DNA from 2 places in the Streptomyces sp. NPDC002889 genome. Region 2 is predicted to be linked to the other one. Evidence: predicted binding sites of a transcription regulator. Region 2 holds the regulator's gene; the other holds the start of a gene.
The links. Region 2 encodes HspR, which represses chaperone genes until heat shock. Its sites were predicted from a motif close to TTGAGNNNNNNNNNCTCAA; they were not measured.

Region 1: lon (endopeptidase La) is a predicted target of HspR. The motif match lies at 2,148-2,166, and genes of this name have one in related genera.

What each region holds. Positions count from the first base shown of each region.
Region 1 is NZ_JBIAPT010000001.1:74,564-82,235, reverse strand. Features, by position in the region: gene lon (endopeptidase La) at 1-2,115, opposite strand, end outside; gene ACFYWI_RS00380 (GNAT family N-acetyltransferase) at 2,547-3,194, shown strand; partial or broken gene ACFYWI_RS00375 (DUF3626 domain-containing protein) at 3,304-3,570, shown strand; gene ACFYWI_RS00370 (rhomboid-like protein) at 3,700-4,362, opposite strand; gene ACFYWI_RS00365 (RNA polymerase sigma factor) at 4,505-5,080, shown strand; gene ACFYWI_RS00360 (zf-HC2 domain-containing protein) at 5,077-6,252, shown strand; gene ACFYWI_RS00355 (ABC transporter ATP-binding protein) at 6,249-7,076, shown strand; gene ACFYWI_RS00350 (hypothetical protein) at 7,073-7,672, shown strand, end outside.
Region 2 is NZ_JBIAPT010000019.1:130-7,801, forward strand. Features, by position in the region: partial or broken gene dnaK (molecular chaperone DnaK) at 1-133, shown strand, start outside; gene grpE (nucleotide exchange factor GrpE) at 130-771, shown strand; gene dnaJ (molecular chaperone DnaJ) at 817-1,992, shown strand; gene ACFYWI_RS26265 (heat shock protein transcriptional repressor HspR) at 1,992-2,426, shown strand; gene ACFYWI_RS26270 (hypothetical protein) at 2,491-3,009, opposite strand; gene ACFYWI_RS26275 (helix-turn-helix transcriptional regulator) at 3,071-4,081, opposite strand; gene ACFYWI_RS26280 (hypothetical protein) at 4,235-4,399, shown strand; gene ACFYWI_RS26285 ((2Fe-2S)-binding protein) at 4,396-4,713, shown strand; gene ACFYWI_RS26290 (pyridoxamine 5'-phosphate oxidase family protein) at 4,824-5,237, opposite strand; gene clpB (ATP-dependent chaperone ClpB) at 5,360-7,672, shown strand, end outside.

The DNA.
Region 1 (7,672 bases), on a different contig from region 2:
CATCGTGATGCCCGCGCTCGGGCCGTCCTTGGGAACCGCGCCCGCCGGGAAGTGGATGTGCACGCCCCGGTCCTTGAGGTCGGCGACGGGCAGTTCCAGCTCCGCCCCGTGCGAGCGCAGGAAGCTCAGCGCGATCTGCGCGGACTCCTTCATGACGTCACCGAGCTGACCGGTCAGGGTCAGGCCGGCCGCGCCGGTCTCCGGGTCCGCCAGCGACGCCTCGACGAACAGGACGTCGCCGCCCGCGCCGGTGACCGCGAGGCCGGTGGCCACACCGGGCACCGCGGTGCGGCGCTCGGCCGGGTCCTGCGCGGACTCGGGCACATGGTGCGGCCGTCCGATGAGCGGGCGCAGCTGCTCGGCACCGATGCTCAGCGGCAGCTCCTGATCGCCCAGTTCGTGCTGCGCCGCCACCTTGCGCAGCAGCCGGGCCACCGAGCGCTCCAGGTTCCGTACGCCCGCCTCGCGGGTGTACTCCCCCGCCAGCTTGCGCAGCGCGGACTCCTCGATGGTCACCTCGCCGGGCTCCAGGCCCGCCCGCTCCAGCTGGCGCGGCAGCAGATGGTCCCGGGCGATGACGATCTTCTCGTCCTCGGTGTAGCCGTCGAGCCGGACCAGCTCCATCCGGTCGAGCAGGGCCTCCGGGATGGCCTCCAGCACATTGGCGGTGGCCAGGAAGACGACGTCGCTCAGGTCGAGTTCGACCTCGAGGTAGTGGTCGCGGAAGGTGTGGTTCTGTGCCGGGTCGAGGACTTCGAGCAGGGCCGCGGCCGGATCGCCCCGGAAGTCGGACCCGACCTTGTCGATCTCGTCCAGCAGGACGACCGGGTTCATCGAACCGGCCTCCTTGATGGCCCGGACGACCCGGCCGGGCAGGGCGCCCACGTACGTACGCCGGTGGCCGCGGATCTCGGCCTCGTCGCGTACGCCGCCGAGCGCGACCCGCACGAACTTCCGGCCCATCGCATGCGCGACGGACTCGCCGAGCGAGGTCTTGCCGACGCCGGGCGGGCCGACGAGCGCGAGCACCGCGCCTCCGCGCCGTCCGCCTACGACCCCGAGCCCGCGGTCGGCACGCCGCTTGCGCACCGCGAGGTACTCGGTGATCCGCTCCTTCACGTCCTGCAGGCCCGCGTGCTCGGCGTCCAGAATCGCCTTGGCGCCCTGGATGTCGTACGCGTCCTCGGTGCGCTCGTTCCAGGGCAGCTCCAGGACGGTGTCGAGCCAGGTGCGGATCCAGGAGCCCTCAGGGCTCTGGTCGCTTGAACGCTCCAGCTTCTCGACCTCCTTGAGGGCGGCCTCACGCACCTTCTCGGGCAGGTCGGCTGCCTCGACGCGGTCGCGGTAGTCGTCGGACTCGTCCGCGGCGTCGGCGGCCTGGCCGTTGAGCTCGCGCAGCTCCTTGCGGACGGCCTCCAGCTGACGGCGCAGCAGGAACTCGCGCTGCTGCTTGTCGACGCCTTCCTGGACGTCCTTGGCGATGGACTCGGCGACCTCCTGCTCGGCGAGGTGCTCGCGCAACTGCTCGGTGGCGAGCTTGAGGCGGGCCACCGGGTCGGCGGTCTCCAGGAGCTCGATCTTCTGAGCGGTGGTCAGGAACGGCGAGTAGCCGGCGTTGTCGGCGAGCTGCGAGATGCCGTCGATCTGCTGGACCCGGTCGACGACCTGCCAGGCGCCGCGCTTCTTCAGCCAGTCGGTGGCGAGGGCCTTGTACTCCTTGACCAGGTCGACGACGGCGCCGGGCACCGGATCGGGTTCGACCTCCTCCACGGTCGTGCCCTCGATCCACAGGGCGGCGCCGGGCCCGGTCGTACCGGCACCGACCCTGACCCGTCCGCGACCGCGGATGAGTGCGCCGGGGTCGCCGTCGGAGAGCCTGCCGACCTGCTCGACGGTGCCCAGCACACCGGTGGCGGCGTAGGTGCCGTCGATCCGGGGGACGAGCAGCACCTTCGGCTTGTCGCCCGAAGTGCGTGCTGCGGCCTGGGCGGCCTCCACCGCGGCCCGTACATCGGTGTCGGACAGGTCGAGAGGCACCACCATTCCGGGCAGCACGACCTCGTCGTCGAGCGGCAGCACAGGCAGGGTGAGCGGTGAGGACGTCGTCGAAGCCATGATCTCCCCTTACACAATCGAACGCAGTCAAGTTGAGTTGTACGCACTCAATGCACGTGAGCCCCGGGATGTTCCCCGCGTGCTGTTCGCTGTGAGCGATCGGCCTGTGACCAGGGCGTGAAGGGCCCGGAGTGGCCCGCGAACGACGCGATCCGAGTGAGCGAGATCGGCGTGCCGGGCCGCCGGGCGCAAGACTGCCCGGCGGGAGGCGCCGCGCCCCTCCGGCGCCCGCGCCGTCGCAGTGCGGTCGCATCCGGCACCCGTATCGAGTGCGACCGTCCCGTCACCCGATCGTCGGGCGGCCGCGCGGGGCCCGGCGGTTCCGCACGGCGGGTCGGCGTGAGACGGCTCACAGATCAGCGGCCGCACGGCGGACCACCACGCATCAGTAATAGCCTTTACTTCATAGAGCCTATTACCTGGAGTGACGGATGCCTTTCGAGTCCACCGCCCTGACCATCCGCGCCTGGGTCGACGGCTGGGTCGTCTCTCGGGGTGCGGCGGACCCCGTGGTCAGGCCCTGGGGGTTCACCGTCGACGTCGGGCAGGTCACGCACGCCACCCGCCACGTCCTGACCGCCGACGACGAAGCCACTGTGCGCAAGGTCGCCGCCGAGGTCGCCGCTCCGTCGGTCTGGCTGAAGGTGTTCGCCGATCCCGGGGCCGTCCGGTCCTGGGTCGGCCCCACGTGGGCGGTCGACGAGCCCGGCTGGCTGATGTCGGCGCGGCTGCGCCGCACGCCCACCGCCGTGCCCGACGGCTACACCCTGACCACCTGGACCCGTGGCGGCGTCACGCGGGCGCTGGTCGTGGCCGCCGACGGTTCGTTCGCGGCCCGCGGCCAGATCGCCCCCACCGGCCCCACCGCCGTCGTCGACCAGGTGGAGACGTCGGCCGCGCACCGCCGCAAGGGGCTCGGCTCCCTGGTGATGCGTACGCTCCACAACACCGCGGTCGACCAGGGCGCCACCATCGGGGTGCTCGGCGGGACGCCGGACGGCCGGGCGCTGTACGAGTCCCTGGGCTGGCAGGTGCAGGCCCCGCTGGTCAGCCTGTTCCACGTGCCGCACGGGGTGTGATGCAGCGGCGAAATCCGCCTGCTCCGGCTGGGGTTGGCGCGCCATACTGCGGCGATGACGCCCCTGCCCAGATCCACGGGGACACCGATCTGGCGGCGACGCTGAGACCCTGGTGGTCGACCCGTCGTTCCGGGACACCGATACGGGGCGGCTGCTGGCCGGAACGGCCCGGCGGTGCGGCATCGCGCTCGAGTGGCACGCCGGGTTCACGCCGGCGCCGGACGAGGTGGACGCGGAGTTCAGGGGCCCGGTGATGGGGCCGCTCGCCGCGCACGTCTGCGCCACCCACGGGCGCACGGGCCTGCTCGACGCGGAGGTGATCGGGCGCGCGGCGGCCTCGGTGGTACGGGAGCCGCAGGCGTGGACGCGGTGGGGGGCCGGGACGAGGTGCCGCAGTACGTCAAGCAGCCGTGGCACGTGTTGGTGCGGTTCGGGCGCCGATCCTGAGGTATCGCTCCGGCCGCATGCCCTGCCGCGGCGGTCCGGGCACCGGATCCGCGGCGTCCTAAGGGGCTCGCGCCGCTGCCCGGCGCCGTACCGCAGGCCCGCACGCGATGCCGACGAGCAGCGCCAGCGGATGGCCCCACGCGGTCAGTGGGTCCTCGAAGGCCAGCAGGTCATGGAGCAGCACCAGGGACACGGCCCCGAGCAGCACCGTGCGCGGCGGTGGGGACAGCAGGACGGCCAGCGCTCCGGTGCAGGCCATCAGCCCGAAACTGATCCCGTAGTCGAGGCGGTGCAGCGAACTGTCGGGCAGCCGTCCGGCCGCGACCGAGAGCCCGACGGGTATCTCGGTCGCGAGTGTGGCGGTGACATGGCCGAACAGGAAGACTCCGGCGGTGCGCTGGCCGCCGACGCGGCGCTCGAGCGCGGTCAGCACGAAGACGAACATCACGGTGTACGGGGACGCCGGACCGCCCGCCACCCACAGCGCGCTGGCGACGAGAACGAGCAGCCGATTGTGGGCCAGATGGGCGACGTCCGTGCTGGAGTCGCGCAGCAGGGCGGCGACCGTGCCGGGATCGGCGTACGCGGTGAAGAGGGACGTGGCGATCAGAACGAGGGCGTAGCCGAAGGTGAACGGGGTGCCGGTGGGCGTCGGCAGCAGCCGGGCGAGCCGTCGCCACGGCGAGGTACCGCGCGCGGCGGGGGCACCGAGATTGCACACCGGGTACGCCCCTTTCGCCGAGCCCCTGTTCACACCCTGGACCCCACCCAATCCGATCACCCTCTCGCGCGTCCATGCTGTACGCCACATGGGGACGTGAACCGGTGCGCCGGTCGCGAGCGATAGAGAGCACGTGAGACTGATGCGCCCCTCGGGGGGAGAGCGGGACGACGACGCGGCACTGCTGCGGGCGGTCGCGCGCGGGGACACGGAAGCGCTCGGCCTGCTGTACGACCGGCATGCCGGCTGGCTGCACACCCGGCTGACGCGGCGTTGCACGGATCCGGAGACCGTACGGGAAGTGCTGCAGGACACCTTTGTGACCGTGTGGCGCTCGGCCGCCGCGCACCGCGGCGGCGAGGCAGGCGGCTGGCTGTGGGTGATCGCCGCGCGCCGCCTGGTCGACGCGCAGCGGGCCCTGGCAAGGCAGGACCGCACGGTCCATCAGCCGGCCGAGCCGGTGCCGTCCGCGGAGGAGCGGGTGCTGGCCGGCCTGGAGTACGGGGATGTGGGCACGGCCCTCGACCGGATCTCGCCGGAGCTGCGGGATGTCCTGCGGGCGACGGTAGTCGACGGCCTGACGACCCGCGAGACGGCGCGGCTGCTCGGCATTCCGGAGGGAACGGTCAAGACCCGCGCCCTGCGGGCCCGCCGGGAGCTGCGCGCCGTGCTCGGGCAACTGGCGGCCGGTACCGATGCGTTGGGAGGCACGGCGTGAACGACTGGCATGTGAGCGAACGGCTGGCGGCGCAGTACGCCAACGGCTCGGCGTCCGAACCGGACGCCTGGTCCCTGGAGAAGCACGTCGAATGCTGCACCGCCTGCGCGACCCGTGTCTCGGCGGCGGCGAGCGCGGGGCCGGCGGCACCGTTGCTGGCGGAGGTGCGGGCATCGGTCCTCGCGACGGCGGCGGTGTCGGAGCCGTCACGGAGGTCCGTACGGATCCGGCTGTGGGGGTGGCGCCCGTCGTCCGCGGCAGGTGATTCCCGCTCGGGGAGGCGCGCGTCCGTCCCGGCGGAGAGCGCCGGCCCGCGGGAGCACCTGCCCGGCTCGCCGGGACTGGGCGCGGCGCGCGCCGAGGAGCCCGCCCGCGCGGTCGGCGATGTCCGCGGGCAGGCCGCCCCGGACGGTGTCACCCCGCGGCCGGGTGCACCCGCAGGACTCGCGGCCCGTGCCACGGTTACCCGGCGGCCGGGTGCACCGCTTGCCGGACCCGCGGCGGGGGCCATCGGTCTGCACGGCCCCGAAGGCGCGGGACGCGGCCGGCCGCTCGGGTGGGTCGCGCGGGCTGTCTGGGCCGCGGGGCCCGCGTTGCACCGGGCCTGGCTCGTCGCGCTCGGGCTCGTCGTCGCCGCGGCGTTCGGCCTTGCGTACGTGGCGGGGCTCGGGGACGTACAGCCGGCCCTGCTGCTGATCGCGCCCGTGGTACCACTCGCCGGCGTCGGGCTCTCGTACGGACGGCACGCCGATCCGCTGTACGAGGTCGCCGCGTCCACTCCGGCCGGCGGGCTCCGGCTGCTGCTGACGCGGGCCGCCGCCGTGCTCGCGGTCAGCATCCCGTTGCTCACGGCGGCCGGCGCCCTGCTGCCTGCGGCGGCCGACGGGCCGGGGGCCGCGGCCTGGCTGCTGCCCGGGCTGGCACTGACCCTCGCGGCCTTGGCGCTCGGTTCCTATGTCGGCTGCGAGGTCGCCGCCGGCGCACTGGCCCTTGGCTGGATGGTTCTCGTCGTCGCGCCCGTACTGGCCTCGCTGCCGCTGGACATCGCCGCACGGCTCGCCGCCTATGTGGACGGACCTGCCGTGCAGGGGGCCTGGGCCGCCGGGGCCGTGCTGTGCGCGGGGCTGCTCGCGCTGCGCCGTTCCTCGTTCGACCACCTGGAGAAGATGTGAGCACCACAGGGAACACCCTGAACGGCCTGAACACCGTGCAGGTCACCGGGCTGACGGTCCGGCACCGCAAAGCCCTCGCCCTGGACGACGTCGACGTCTCCTTCGGGACCGGGGTCCACGGGCTGCTCGGCCCGAACGGCGCGGGCAAGACCTCACTGATCCGGGTCCTGGCGACGGTCGCCGCGCCCACCGGCGGCCGGGTCGAGCTGCTCGGCCGAGATGTGTCGCAGCACCGGGAGCGCACGGAGATCCGGCGCAGGCTGGGATATCTGCCGCAGGAGTTCGGCTACTACCCCGGATTCACGGTGCGTGAGTTCGTCGCGTACGTGGCCTGGCTGAAGGAGATGCCGGCGAGCACCGTCCCGGACGCGGTGGAACGCGCGGTCGAGCGGGTCGGGCTCGGCGACCGTATCGACGCCAAGGTCAAGACGCTGTCGGGCGGCATGGTCCGCCGTGTCGGCATCGCGCAGGCGATCGTGAACGAGCCGGAGCTGCTGCTGCTCGACGAACCGACCGCCGGTCTCGATCCGGAGCAGCGTGTCGAGTTCAGAGCACTGCTCCGGGAACTGGGCAGCGCTTCCACCGTGATCGTCTCCACCCACCTCGTCGAGGACGTGGCCGCCGCGTGCTCGGAGGTGACCCTGATCGAGTCGGGCCGCCTGGCCTACCGGGGCGCGACGGCCGAACTGACCGCTCTCGGCAAGGACTCCGCGGGCGACAGCGGCGCCAACCTGATCGAACGCGGCTACACGGCTGCCCTGCGAGCCCACCGTGCCGCGCACGCCGGGCACTTCGCTCCGGCCGGATCGGGGGCGCCGCGTTGAGCACCCTCGAGACCGGGACCGAGACCGGGATCGAGACCAGGATCCGCACCGCGTCGGCCCCCGGAGGCCGCACCCGCACCGCACCGCACCCCCTGCGCAGCGAACTCCGGCGCGGCTTCGCACCATGGGCGGGCCTCGCGTTCTCCGCGACCGTGGGGATCGCGATGGCCATGAAGGCACCGCAGTGGCAGGGCAGCTGGGGTGCAACCCAGGCCGACCTGCATATCGCGAGCACGTTGCTCGGCGGCCCGCTCGCGGCCGCGGCGGGCTGCTGGCACGGGGGCAGGGAGCGCCGCCGCCGCACCGACGAGCTGCGCGCGTCGGCCGCCCGCGGCACGCTTGCCCAGTTCCTCATGGCATCGCTGCCCGTGGCGGCGTGGATCGCCGCCGCATACGCGGTCGTGGCCGCCGGAGTGTTCGCCGCGACCTGGCCGTACGCGTCGGCGAGCCGTCCGCTGCTCTCCCCCGCGCTCGCGGACGCGGCGTTCCTCGTGGCCATGACGCTGCTGGGGCACGTCGTGGGGCGACTGGTGGCCTGGCGACCGGCGGCACCGGCGCTCGCCGTGTGCGGATACCTGGCGCTCGGCGTGCCGACG
Region 2 (7,672 bases):
GTACGCGAACGCCGCTCCCGAGGGCGCCGCTGCGGGCGCCGGTGACCAGGCCCAGTCCGCCGACAACGCGGACGACGTCGTCGACGCCGAGATCGTGGACGACGAGAAGGACGCAAAGGGTGGTGCCGCGTGACGGAGGAGACCCCGGGTTTCGACGAGAAGCCCGACGTCCCCTCCGGCGCCACCTCTGACGACGCCGCCGAGTCCGCCGAGTCCTCCCAGCAGGAGGGCCCGGCGGCCCGGGCAGGGGACGCAGCACAGATCGCCGGTCTGACGGCGCAGCTGGACCAGGTCCGTACCGCGCTCAACGAGCGCACGGGCGACCTCCAGCGGCTCCAGGCCGAGTACCAGAACTACCGTCGGCGCGTGGAGCGCGACAGGATCACGGTCAAGGAGATCGCCACGGCGACGCTGCTGACCGAGTTGCTGCCCGTGCTCGACGACATCGGCCGCGCCCGGGATCACGGGGAGCTGGTGGGCGGGTTCAAGTCGGTCGCCGAGTCTCTCGAGACGGCCGCCGCCAAGATGGGCCTGCAGCAGTTCGGCAAGGAGGGCGAGCCCTTCGACCCGACCGTCCACGAGGCCCTGATGCACTCGTATGCGCCCGATGTCACCGAGACAACGTGCGTCGCGGTGCTCCAGCCGGGGTACCGCATCGGCGAGCGCACGATCCGCCCCGCGCGGGTCGCGGTGGCCGAGCCCCAGCCGGGCGCGGCCGCCAAGGAAGAGAAGGCGAACGACGAGGAGAGCGGTGGCCCGGACGAGGGCTGACGCTGAGGTCTCCGAACGAGTGACCGTCCGGGAGGAGGGACGCCGATGAACACGAAGGACTTCGTCGAGAAGGACTACTACAAGGTCCTCGGCGTCCCCAAGGACGCCACCGAGGCCGAGATCAAGAAGGCGTACCGGAAGCTCGCCCGCGAGAACCACCCGGACGCCAACAAGGGCGACGCCAAGGCGGAGGAGCGCTTCAAGGAGATCTCCGAGGCCAACGACATCCTCGGCGACCCCAAGCGGCGCAAGGAGTACGACGACGCGCGCGCCCTGTTCGGCAACGGCGGCTTCAGGGCCGGTCCCGGCGGCGGCAACTTCAACTTCGACCTGGGGGACCTCTTCGGAGGCCCCCAGGGCGCGGGCCAGGGTGGCGCCGGCGGCTTCGGCGGCGGCCTCGGGGACGTGTTCGGCGGCCTGTTCAACCGCGGCGCCGGCCCTGGTACGCGTACCCAGCCGCGCCGCGGCCAGGACATCGAGTCCGAGGTGACGCTCAGCTTCACCGAGGCCGTCGACGGGGCCACGGTCCCGCTGCGGATGTCCAGCCAGGCCCCCTGCAAGACCTGTTCCGGCACCGGGGACAAGAACGGCACACCGCGTGTGTGCCCGACCTGTGTCGGCACCGGCCAGGTCTCGCGCGGCGGCAGCGGATCCTTCTCGCTGACCGACCCGTGCGTGGACTGCAAGGGCCGCGGTCTGATCGCCCAGGACCCCTGCGAGGTCTGCAAGGGCAGCGGGCGCGCCCGCTCCTCGCGCACCATGCAGGTGCGCATCCCGGCGGGTGTCTTCGACGGGCAGCGGATCCGGCTGCGCGGCAAGGGCGCACCGGGCGAGCGCGGCGGACCGGCCGGCGATCTGTATGTCGTCGTCCATGTCGACGCCCACCCCGTCTTCGGCCGCAAGGGGGACAACCTCACGGTCACCGTGCCCGTCACCTATGTGGAGGCGGCGCTCGGCGGCGAGGTGAAGGTGCCCACCCTCGGCGGGCCTCCGGTCACGCTGAAGCTGCCCGCCGGCACGCCCAACGGGCGCACGATGCGCGCCCGCGGCAAGGGGGCGGTCCGCAAGGACGGCAGCCGCGGCGACCTGCTGGTCACCGTCGAGGTGGCCGTACCGACCGAGCTCAGTGACAAGGCGAAGGAAGCGCTGCAGGCCTACCGCGACGCCACCGCGGACGAGGACCCCCGCGCCGAGTTGTTCCAGGCAGCGAAGGGAGCATGATGCGCCGCAACCCTTATGAACTGACCGACGAGTCGCCGGTGTACGTCATCTCGGTGGCCGCACAGCTGTCGGGACTTCATCCGCAGACCCTTCGCCAGTACGACCGGCTGGGTCTGGTCTCCCCGGACCGCACGCCCGGCCGGGGCAGGCGCTACTCGGCCCGCGACATCGAACTGCTGCGTACGGTGCAGCAGTTGTCGCAGACCGAAGGCATCAACCTGGCCGGGATCAAGCGCATCATCGAGCTGGAGAACCAGGTCGCGGCGCTGCAGCAACGGGTCGCCGAGCTGTCGGCGGCCGTGGACGGCGCGGCGGCCGCCATGCGTCAGCGCGAGGCCCAGGTGCACGCCTCGTACCGGCGCGATCTTGTGCCGTACCAGGATGTGCAGCAGGCCGGCGCGCTGGTGGTGTGGCGCCCCAAGCGCCCTGAGTGAGTCAACAGCCGTACGGTGACGGGCCGGGAGAGCACACGCTCTCCCGGCCCGTCACCGTTGCGTGTCACGGGAGCATGGCGCCGACCGTGTCGATCGCCATCATCCAGGCGGGCTGTCCGCCCGTACCGAACGCAGCCGCCAGCGCGTACCCCACCGACGCGTCCAGCGGATGCACCTCCGCCTCCGCACGCCACTCGGCGATCACCCGTCCGTCCCCCTCCGACGAGAAGTCGCCGAGGTGGCTGCCGTCGCGTGTCAGCCGACTGCCGGGTATCGAGTCCGGCAGCAGAACCCAGACGGTCCCGTCGTACTCCACCTCGATGCGGTACGAGCGCCGGCTGAGGCGCCCCTTGGCGGGCCTGAGCGCCACCTGGGCGCCGTTGACGGTCATGGTGAGGTGCCGGGGGTCGCGGGTGCCGATCGCGACCTGGTCGTCCTTCTGGGACCCCGGTGCGCGGTGCACCTCGATACGGGGGATCCGCTCGCCCTCGACCACCAGTGATTCCTGGTTGTCCGGCCGGACGGTGATCTCACCGAAGAGGTCGTCCTGTTGAGCGGCGGGTGTGGGGGCCGTGTCGTTCATGTGGATCTTTCTCCGCAGGGCTACGTGAAGACCTCCACTGTCGCACCGTCCTGACGTCCGGTCAGGTGGGACCGCTGTTCGTGGAGAACTCGTGGTCCTGCCCGAGGATCCCGGACTGTGCGATGAGGTAGCCGAGTTGGGCACGGCTGCCGCTGCCTAGTGCCGCGGCCAGTTTGGCGATGTGCGCGCGGCAGGTGCGTACGTTCATACCGAGCCGGCGGGCAATGGCCTCGTCGACGTGTCCCTCGATCAGGAGCTTGGCGATGGAGCGCTGGACGCCCGAAATGCCGTCCGGCGTCGGGTGGTAGGGCACCTCGTCCAGCAGCGGCACGGCCCGGCGCCACAACTGCTCGAAGACCTTGATGAGGTACTCCACCAGGCCCGGGTGGCGCAGCTCCAGGGCCACGCGCCGGTCGTCGCGGGCGGGGATGAAGGCGACCGTGCGGTCGAAGACGATCAGGCGCTCGATGAGTTCCTCCAGCGTGCGGATCTCCACCTTGCCGGCGGATATGCGCTCGACGTACGCGAGGGTTCCCTGGCTGTGCCTGACCGTGTGCTGGTACAGCGTGCGGATGCTGACCCCGCGGTCGATCAACGGCCGGTCCCGTTCGAGGGCCTGGGTGAGGACATGCGCGCTGCGTCCGCCGCCCGGCTGGATCGTCAGCATCTCCGTGTGGCACTCGGCGGTGGCCAGGTTGAGCGCGGCATTGATGCGGTCGAAGCCCTCCAGCACGGTGATCGCATGCGTGCTGGCCGGATTCTGGGCGCTGATCGCGAGGAACGGCTCAAAAGCATCGGTCAGTTCGATGGACAGACGCCGACGATCCAGGATCTCCCGCTCGATGGGGTGCAGCCTTTGCGCCAGGGCGACGGACGGGGGAACGGGACGGAGCCACTGTGCGTCGTCGGGATCCGGGTGCAGCAGTGCGAACTCGAGGAGGCAGGGCGCCGCTTCCGCGTCGATTCGGGCGATCCGGCCGGTGCTCAGTGCACTGACATAGAGTCGCGCCCCTTCCGGACACAACTCGGTGACCGCATGGGGATGTGTCGGTTTTGTGTCGACATTCGGCAATTCTCCACCCCCCAGGGTCTTGTACGTGCAGGAACATGATGCATCGTCCCTGTGGCATTGACATGCCTGAATGAGCCATGGTCTGTGATGCGGGGGAGAAGAAACCATCAAGTGAGGACGAAGCCGACTATGCGCGAGAGAATGCTTCGCTCGGTGCTTGCCACTGTCTTCTCTGCGACCGTGGCGTTCGGCGCCCTGAGTGGTATAGGACTCGGCCTGGCGGACTTCCCGCCGGACAGCGGTTGGGACAGCGTGCAGGCGATCGCTCCGCCGCCGGACAGTGGCTGGGACAGTGTCGGCGCGGGCGTGGCAGCGTGACCGTTCCTCCGGACGACCGGGTCTTCCGGCGTGAGATGGCGACGGCCTACCGCTCGGGGTGGCATTTCATCGACCTCGTCACGGCAATCCCCCACCGTGGCGACTCGTTGATGGTCACCCTGTTCGGAGAGCCCGTCATCGTGGCACGCGAGGAGGACGAGGACGTCCGCGCTTACCGATGCCTTCGCCGGCCGCGGGGTGCTCCGCAGCCCGTCCGCTGTGCCATCCGTTACGGAATGATTTTCGTCAATCTCGACCAGCGCGATCACCAGTTGGTCGAGCCCGACACCACCGCCACCCCCCGCAGTGCCTGAGCGGTTCCCCCGTCGTTCCAAATCGCTCAGGTGCTTCCCCCACACAACGGCGCCATCGTGGACCTGAAACACGATGGCGCCGTTGTGCTGCCCGCGTACGGTTTCGAGCGCTACGCGCGGCCCATCGCCCGGGTCAGGGCGATCTCGATGACCACCCGGTCCGGATTGGGCGCCGGAGTGCGTCCGTACCGCTGCGCGTAGCGGCTCACCGCGTCCGCGACGACCTCGGCCTCCGTACGGATCCGTGCGCGGCCCTCCAGCGTCGCCCAGCGCCCCTTGTCCACCTGGCAGACGGCGACCTGTGCTCCCTCCGGGCCCGCGGCCAGTACGTTGGCGACCTTGTGGCTGCGCTTGTTGGTGATCACCCGGGCCAGGCCGCGCTCGCCCCCTTCGGGGTCATAGGTCACCCCTACGGCGACGACGTGCGGACTGCCGTCCGGCCGCGGTGTGGTCAGGGTGCACATGTGGTACTCGCGCCAGAACGCGAGATAGGACGCGCCGGGGTTGCGGGGGTCGATCGCCATGAGCGGAACCTACCTTCGTGTTCTGTCCGTCGACACCCTGAGTGCAATAGACTCAACTTTATGCACGTTGAATGAGTCAGCGTCGAGGAAAAGATCCCATCCCCAAGGAGGAGAGAGCCCACGTGGACGCCGAGCTGACCAACAAGAGCCGTGATGCGATCAACGCCGCCACCAGCCGGGCCGTGTCCGACGGGCATGCCGATCTGACCCCGGCGCACCTGCTGCTCGCGCTCCTCGCCGGCCGGGAGAACGAGAACATCACCGATCTGCTGGCCGCCGTGGAGGCCGACCAGGCCGCCGTACGGTCCGGGACGGAGCGGCTGCTCGCCGCCCTGCCGAGCGTCACAGGTTCCACCGTCGCGCCGCCGCAGCCCAACCGCGACATGCTCGCCGTCATCGCCGACGCCGGGCGGCGGGCCAAGGAGCTCGGCGACGACTACCTCTCCACCGAGCACCTGCTCATCGGTATCGCCGCCAAGGGCGGCCAGGCCGGGGAGGTGCTGGCCGGGCAGGGGGCCACGGCCAGGAAGCTGCTGGACGCGTTCGAGAAGACGAGGGGAGGGCGCCGGGTGACCACAGCGGATCCCGAGGGGCAGTACAAGGCGCTGGAGAAGTTCGGGACGGACTTCACGGCCGCGGCCCGCGAGGGCAGGCTGGATCCGGTCATCGGCCGGGACCAGGAGATCCGCCGGGTCGTCCAGGTGCTGTCGCGGCGTACGAAGAACAACCCGGTGCTGATCGGTGAGCCGGGCGTCGGCAAGACCGCCGTCGTCGAGGGCCTCGCCCAGCGCATCGTGAAGGGCGACGTGCCCGAGTCGCTGCGCAACAAGCGACTGGTCTCGCTCGATCTCGGCGCGATGGTCGCGGGCGCCAAGTACCGCGGTGAGTTCGAGGAGCGGCTGAAGACCGTGCTGTCCGAGATCAAGGACAGCGAAGGCCAGATCATCACCTTCATCGACGAGCTGCACACCGTCGTGGGCGCGGGTGCGGGCGGCGACTCCGCGATGGACGCCGGCAACATGCTCAAGCCGATGCTGGCCCGCGGCGAGCTGCGGATGGTCGGAGCGACGACCCTCGACGAGTACCGCGAGCGGATCGAGAAGGACGCCGCCCTGGAGCGCCGCTTCCAGCAGGTGCTCGTCGCCGAGCCGACGGTCGAGGACACCATCGCGATCCTGCGGGGGCTCAAGGGCCGCTACGAGGCCCACCACAAGGTGCAGATCAACGACTCGGCGCTGGTGGCCGCCGCCACCCTCTCCGACCGGTACATCACCTCACGCTTCCTCCCGGACAAGGCCATCGACCTCGTCGACGAGGCGGCCTCCCGGCTCCGGATGGAGATCGACTCGTCCCCTGTGGAGATCGACGAGCTGCAGCGCGTCGTCGACCGGCTGCGGATGGAGGAGCTGGCGCTCAACAACGAGTCCGACCCCGCCTCCCGGCAGCGCCTGGAGAAGCTGCGTCGCGACCTCGCCGACAAGGAGGAGGAGCTGCGTGGTCTCACCGCCCGCTGGGAGAAGGAGAAGCAGTCCCTCAACCGCGTCGGTGAGCTGAAGGAACAGCTCGACGAACTGCGCGGCCGGGCCGAGCGGGCCCAGCGCGACGGCGACTTCGACACCGCGTCCAAGCTGCTGTACGGGGAGATCCCCGGCGTGGAGCGGGAGCTGGAGGCGGCGGCCGAGGAAGAGGCCGAGCACGAGGCCGCCAAGGACACGATGGTCAAGGAGGAGGTCGGCCCCGACGACATCGCGGACGTGGTCGGCTCCTGGACCGGTATCCCGGCCGGGCGGCTGCTCGAGGGCGAGACCCAGAAGCTGCTGCGCATGGAGCAGGAGCTCGGCAAGCGGCTGATCGGGCAGAGCGAGGCCGTGCAGGCGGTGTCGGACGCGGTCCGCAGGACGCGGGCGGGAATCGCCGACCCGGACCGGCCCACCGGCTCGTTCCTCTTCCTCGGCCCGACCGGTGTCGGCAAGACCGAGCTGGCGAAGGCGCTCGCCGACTTCCTGTTCGACGACGAGCGGGCGATGGTCCGTATCGACATGAGCGAGTACGGCGAGAAGCACTCGGTCGCCCGCCTGGTCGGCGCACCTCCCGGCTACGTCGGCTACGAGGAGGGCGGCCAGCTCACCGAGGCCGTGCGCCGCCGCCCGTACAGCGTGGTGCTGCTGGACGAGGTGGAGAAGGCGCACCCCGAGGTCTTCGACATCCTGCTGCAGGTCCTCGACGACGGGCGGCTCACCGACGGGCAGGGCCGGACGGTCGACTTCCGCAACACCATCCTGATCCTGACCTCGAACCTGGGCAGCCAGTACCTGGTCGAACCGCTGACCAGCGAGGAGGAGAAGAAGCAGCAGGTCCTGAAGGTGGTCCGGGCGTCCTTCAAGCCGGAGTTCCTCAACCGGCTCGACGACCTCGTGGTCTTCTCGGCCCTGACG